DNA from 2 places in the Pseudoduganella sp. R-43 genome. Region 1 is predicted to be linked to the other one. Evidence: riboswitches for the same ligand, from Rfam matches in the RefSeq annotation. Region 1 holds a riboswitch; the other holds the start of a gene.

Region 1 (3,338 bases):
GCCACCACGGCGCCGTTTTGCTGGGCGCTGACGGTGACGCCGTCGGACAGCGTCGACGTGGCAACGAAGCCGCTGATGCCGTTCAGGGCAGTCGGGATCACTTTAACCACCGGTTTCAGCGCGTACTTGCCATTGCCCTTGGTGACGATGGATTTGCAGGCGTCAAAGTCCATCACCAGGTCGTAACGCTGGCCCGCTTCCACGGTGAAGTCGGCATTCATCTTGATGCCGGACTGGACCGCGCTCGGGGTGTCGAGCGAGATCTCGGTGGTGGTGCCGCTCAGGACCACGGAGTTGGCAGTCGCGTTGCCGGTGTTCGGGTCCAGTACCAGGCGCACCTGGTTGTAGCGGCCTGCTGCCAGCGAGGTCTGGCCCAGTGCATCCAGGGTGCCGTTGGTCAGGTTCAGCAGATTGATTTTCTTGCCGGGCGACAGGGTGATGTCGGTCCAGCCGCTGTCGGTGTCGCTGGCGGTCGCGCTTGTGTTGACGCGAACTTTGTTGACCGTCACGTTGACGGCATCGAAGCCGCAGGCCGGTGCGTCGGTAATCGACACGCCCAGGGTGCCCATGGTCTGGACCGGCGGGGCGTCGCCGCCGCCACCGCCGCCGCAGGCCGCGAGCAAGAGGGATGTCAGTGCGAGTGGAAGCAGGGAGACTTTGGAGTTCATGGTGTTGCCTCTCGAAGTAGTTATTGGTGCTCTTCCATTATCGGAACCGAGAGGAAAAACGCTATGTGCGATTACGCACATAGTAACGAATTGTTACACTTGCAGATGGCAAGTAACTGAGCGGTTCCGCCTTGTGTTGGCGCATGGCAACACAGCCATCCCGCACTCCTATGGGCAGTTGACATTCCACGCGGTGAGCTCCGCGCGCGACGGCCGCACCGTCACGTCTACCTTGCTGCCGATATCGCTTTCGTAAGCAAGCAGGAACATGCCATCGGGACTGCGGCCCAGTGCGCGCAACTGGAAATTGCGCGAGCGCGTTGGTGCGCAACTGGTGTTGCCGGCCATGAGCAGGCGAGCGCGCTGCAGCAGTTCGCCCTGGGCCTGGATCAGGCGCAGCATGTCGATCTCGGCCAGCGGCGCGCGCAGTTCGACCATCGTGGCCGGCGGCGTGCCGCAGCTGGTGGTGTGGTGAATCCAGACATGCTGGCTGCTGTCGGCGCTCCAGCTGTCGTCGGCCTGCTGTGCGTAGCGGGTGCGCGTGACGCGGCACAGCGGCAGCACCAGGCGCACCGGCGGCGCGTCGCTGCTAGCGCTGGCAATCCATTTTCTTCCATCGTGTCCGCGCTCAATGCGCAGCGGCGGAACGGGCGCGCCCGGCGCGGTGCGCTGCATGAACTGTTCGAACGAGCGCTGCTCGGCCAGCGTTGGGGCGCGCGCATCGGCGCCTGGCGCCGCCATGGCGGCCTGCGCAGCCATCGCTGCCAGGAATACTACATATCGCATCCGGTCTCCTTTTAATGCGCACCGATTATAGATATAATCCGCTCGCTGCCGAAAGGTGGCACACGCTAGGGGTCCTGTGCGCGCGGTTCGATACCGGGTGCGCGGGTGAGAAATACCCTCCGAACCTGATCTGGATAATGCCAGCGAAGGGAAGCTTCAGGATACGCAGCGGTTGCGCCTACACGGCGCAACCGCAAGCGCAACCTAACCTCCTTTGCTGGCTCCTGCGCCAACAAAGGAGCCAAAATGAACGCCAATCCAACCTTCCTCGCCGCCCAGGCCGAGGTCGACTCCGCAGCCGTTACCCCGCTGCCGAATTCCCGCAAGATCTATGTTACCGGTAGCCGCCCGGACCTGCGCGTGCCGATGCGCGAAATCAGCCTGTCCGGCGACAACGCACCGGTCACCGTGTACGATTGCTCCGGCCCGTACAGCGATCCGGACGCCGCCATCGACATTCGCAAGGGTTTGGGCACGCCGCGCGCCGCCTGGATCGCCGAGCGCGACGACACCGAATTGCTGGCCGGCCCGACTTCCGATTACGGCCGCCTGCGCCTGGCCGACGAAAAGCTCGACGCGCTGCGCTTCGAGCTGCACCGCCAGCCGCGCCGCGCCCAGGCCGGCCGCAACGTAACGCAGATGCACTACGCGCGCCAGGGCATCGTCACGCCGGAAATGGAATACGTGGCGATCCGCGAAAACCTGCGCCGCAAGGAATACCTGGCCGGCCTGCGTGCCCAGGGCGAGAAGGGCCAGCGCATGGCCGACCTGCTGGGCCGCCAGCACCGTGGCGAATCGTTCGGCGCCGCCATCCCTGAGGAGATCACGCCGGAATTCGTGCGCCAGGAAGTTGCCCGCGGCCGCGCCATCATCCCGGCCAACATCAACCACCCGGAACTGGAGCCGATGATCATCGGCCGCAATTTCCTGGTCAAGATCAACGCCAATATCGGCAACTCCGCCGTGACCTCCTCCATCGGCGAGGAAGTGGAGAAGATGACCTGGGCCATCCGCTGGGGCGGCGACACCGTGATGGACCTGTCCACCGGCAAGCATATCCACGAAACGCGCGAATGGATCGTGCGCAATTCGCCGGTGCCGATCGGCACCGTGCCGATCTACCAGGCGCTGGAAAAGGTGAACGGCAAGGCCGAAGACCTGACCTGGGAAATCTTCCGCGACACCCTGATCGAACAGGCGGAGCAGGGCGTCGACTACTTCACCATCCACGCCGGCGTGCTGCTGCGCTACGTGCCGCTGACGGCCAACCGCATGACCGGCATCGTGTCGCGCGGCGGTTCGATCATGGCCAAGTGGTGCCTGGCGCACCATCAGGAAAACTTCCTGTACACGCACTTCGAAGAGATCTGCGAAATCATGAAGGCCTACGACGTGAGCTTCTCGCTGGGCGACGGCCTGCGTCCCGGCTCGGTGTGGGATGCCAACGATGCGGCGCAACTGGGCGAGCTGAAAACCCTGGGCGAACTGACGCAAATCGCCTGGAAGCACGACGTGCAGGTGATGATCGAAGGCCCTGGCCACGTGCCGATGCAGCTCATCAAGGAGAACATGGACCTGCAACTGGAGCAGTGCAGCGAGGCGCCGTTCTACACCCTGGGCCCGTTGACCACCGATATCGCGCCGGGCTACGACCACATCACCTCCGGCATCGGCGCGGCGCAGATCGGCTGGTACGGCACCGCCATGCTGTGCTACGTGACGCCGAAGGAGCACCTTGGCCTGCCGAACAAGGCCGACGTCAAGGAAGGCATCATCACCTACAAGATCGCGGCTCACGCGGCGGACCTGGCGAAGGGCCATCCGGGCGCGCAGATCCGCGACAACGCGCTGTCGCTGGCGCGCTTTGAATTCCGCTGGGAAGAC
Region 2 (3,338 bases), 3.4 Mb from region 1:
TGGCCACCGCGATGTCGCCGGTGCGGATCACCTTCAGCGCATCGTTCGCCTTCAACTGCTGCACGTCCGCCAGGGTCGGCAGCGTCCAGTGGGTCGGCCCGAACAGGTAGGCCAGCATGACCTTTCCTTGCGGTGACAGGCGAGCCACCAGTCCGGTGGCATAGCCGCCATTTCTAAGCGGGATGGCAAACCAGCTGCCCTCCCGGTACGGCTGCAACTTCATCGACTTCCTTTCTCGAAGTCGGGGTCAGGTCTGGCAATCGGACACGGGCTCGACCGTAGGCGTCGCCTACGGTCGAGCCCGTGTCCGATTGCCAGACCTGACCCCGACTTTAATCACCATAGTGGTACTGCGCGGCGATCGGTCCCGCCTTGAACAGCGCTTCCTTCATTTCCTTGTCCATTTTCGGGTCGCGCCGGCGCACCCATTCCAGCAGCATGGCGATCTGCTTGCGCGTGGAATCGCGGTGGCTGGCCATGACCAGCTTCAGCTCGGGGTCGGTGCACGTTTCGATGCGCTGGTTTTGCAAGTCCAGCATCTCGATCTTCTCGCTCAACGACGTTAGCGCCCGGTGCATGTCCAGCACCTGGGCATTCAAATAGTCGCGCGGCTCGACCACGTGTTCCTGTGTCATCTCACTCTCCTTAGGCATGCGGGTACACGCATTGTCAGCCTGCGGCGCGGATTTCTCAAGTGTAGCAAGGCGCTTGGCGGGGTGTCGCACGGATGGGCGAGATTTGCGCGATAATGCCGGGCACTATGCAAAACTTCGAATTCCACAATCCAACCCGCGTGATCTTCGGCGTGGGCCAAATTGCCTCCTTGGCAAAACATATTCCCGCCAATGCACGCGTGCTGATGCTCTACGGTGGCGGCAGCATCAAGTCCAACGGCACGTACGACGAAGTGCGGGCTGCGCTGAGCGAGCATACCGTGCTCGAATTCGCAGGCATTGAGCCGAATCCACGCTACGAAACGCTGATGGAGGCGGTCGAGCTGATCCACCGCGAAAACATCGATTTCCTGCTGGCAGTGGGCGGAGGATCTGTTGTCGACGGTACAAAATTTGTTGCCGCAGCGGCGATGTACGACGGCGACGCGTGGGACATCCTGAAGATCGGCGGCAAGGTCATCAAGGCCGCCCTGCCCTTTGGCGCCGTGCTGACGCTGCCGGCCACCGGTTCGGAAATGAACAGCGCCAGCGTCATCAGCCGCGCCGAAACGCAGGAAAAGCGCGCTTTCATGAGCCCGCATGTTTATCCGCGCTTCTCGGTGCTGGACCCGGCCAAGACGCTGACCCTGCCGCTGCGCCAGGTCGGCAACGGCGTGGTCGATGCTTTCGTCCACACCACCGAACAATACCTGACCTATCCGGCCAATGCGCCGGTACAGGACCGCTTTGCCGAAGGCTTGCTGCAAACGCTGCTGGAACTGGGCCCGCAAGTGCTGGCGCGCCCGGACGACGTGGAAGTGCGCGCCAACATCATGTGGACCGCCACCATGGCGCTGAATGGCCTGATCGGCGTCGGCGTGCCGCAGGACTGGGCAACCCACGGCATCGGCCACGAACTGACCGCGCTGTTTGGACTGGACCATGCGCAGACGCTGGCGATTGTCCTGCCGGGCATCCTGCAGATTCGCCGCGAAGCCAAGCGCGGCAAGCTGCTGCAGTATGCCGAACGTGTCTGGGGCCTGCATGCCGGCAAGGGCACCGACGATGAGCGCATCGACGCGGCCATCGGCAACACGCGCGCCTTCTTCGAGCAGATGGGCGTGCCGACCCGATTGTCCGGCTACGGCCTGGGCGCGGAAGCGATCGACGCCACCGTCGCTGCCATGGAAGCTGCCGGCCTGACGGGCCTGGGCGAACGCCGCGATATCACGCCTGCCGACGTGCGCAAGGCGCTGCAACTGAGCCTGTAGTACAATACCGCCTCGCTAGGGGTCCTCGCGCATGTGCGCGGGGTGAGAAATACCCTCCGAACCTGATCTGGATAATGCCAGCGAAGGAAAGCGTAGACGGTTGAAGGCCCGCAGTCTCGGACCCTGCTCTCACCCCTCGTGCTCTCCTGCTGGCGCATAACATACAGCAAGAGCACATCATGAACAGCACCCGCATCAATAGCAAAATCAGCCTGGCCGCACTGGCCATCGCTTCCGCCTTCGCACCTGCCGCCCATGCGCAGGACCAGAAAATGACTGAAGTGGTCATCACCGCCAACCGCGTGGCCGCCGAGCGCGCGTCCGTGGCCGGCTTCAGCGACCAGCCCTTGCTGCAGACGCCTGCTTCCGTCACCGTACTGACTCGCGAACAGATTCAAGACCTGAACATCGGCACTACCACTGACGCCGTCAAGTACGACGCGAGCATCGGTGACGCGTACAACGCCGTTGGCTATGCCGAGCAGTTCTCGATTCGCGGCTTCAAGCTGAATAACGCCAACTCCTACCGCAAGGATGGCCATCCGATTTCCGGCGATACCCAGATCCCGCTGGAGAACAAGGAAAGCATCGAAGTGCTGCGCGGGCTGGCCGGCCTTCAGCAAGGCGTCGCGGCGCCAGGCGGCGTAGTGAACTACGTGACCAAGCGTCCAACCGAGAACAACCTGCGTTCCGTGCAGTTCAAAGTGAGCGAGCGTGGCTCCGTGCTGGGCACGGTGGACCTGGGCGGCCGGTTCGAAGATAGCCGCTTCGGCTACCGTTTCAATGCTGCGGGTGAACGCATGCGCTCCATCATCAAGGGCGCGGACGGCCATCGCAGCTTCGTATCCGGCGCTTTCGATTTCCGCATCAGCCCTCAGGCGTTGCTGCAAATCGATGCCGATTACCAGAAGAAGTCGCAGAAGTCGGCGCCAGGCTTCCAACTGATCGGCGGTACCAATCTGCCGGTGGTCGATGCTGACACGTTCCTGAATGACCAGGCTTGGGCCAAGCCGGTGGAGACTGAATCCAGCAATATCGGCGTCAACTTCCAGTACCAGCTGTCGCCTGAGTGGAAAGCCACCCTGAGCGCCAACCAGCACCGCTTCAAGCGCGACGACTACACGGCCTTCCCATACGGCTGTGAGAACGAGTTGTTGTGGCCAGGCTATTGCACCAATGGCGACTACGATGTTTACGATTACCGCAGCCTTGGTGAAAAGAAGAAGCCGCTGTCTGCCAAGGCGCTGTTGAATGGCCGCTCCGCGACCGGTTCGATTCGCCATGAACTGACTGCCGGCCTGTCCTTCTTCAGCAACCACGAGAGCTGGGGCGATTACGTATACGAGAAAGCAGGCGTCAGCAATATCTATCACCCAGTTGCAGTGCCAATGACCGACAAGCAGGTTGGCCCGGT

The links. A riboswitch is a leader RNA that binds a small molecule or an ion and turns the genes downstream of it on or off. The one in region 1 is predicted to bind thiamine pyrophosphate.
Region 2: it holds a riboswitch for thiamine pyrophosphate, as region 1 does, so the genes downstream of both, ACN9M3_RS22000 (TonB-dependent siderophore receptor) here and thiC (phosphomethylpyrimidine synthase ThiC) in region 1, are expected to answer to the same signal.

What each region holds. Positions count from the first base shown of each region.
Region 1 covers NZ_CP183988.1:1,454,693-1,458,030, forward strand. The annotation lists gene ACN9M3_RS06805 (DUF4382 domain-containing protein) at 1-668, opposite strand, end outside; gene ACN9M3_RS06810 (hypothetical protein) at 837-1,454, opposite strand; TPP riboswitch at 1,512-1,623, shown strand; gene thiC (phosphomethylpyrimidine synthase ThiC) at 1,701-3,338, shown strand, end outside.
Region 2 covers NZ_CP183988.1:4,859,848-4,863,185, forward strand. The annotation lists gene ACN9M3_RS21985 (immunity 26/phosphotriesterase HocA family protein) at 1-223, opposite strand, end outside; gene ACN9M3_RS21990 (ferritin) at 333-635, opposite strand; gene ACN9M3_RS21995 (iron-containing alcohol dehydrogenase) at 761-1,924, shown strand; TPP riboswitch at 1,932-2,030, shown strand; gene ACN9M3_RS22000 (TonB-dependent siderophore receptor) at 2,104-3,338, shown strand, end outside.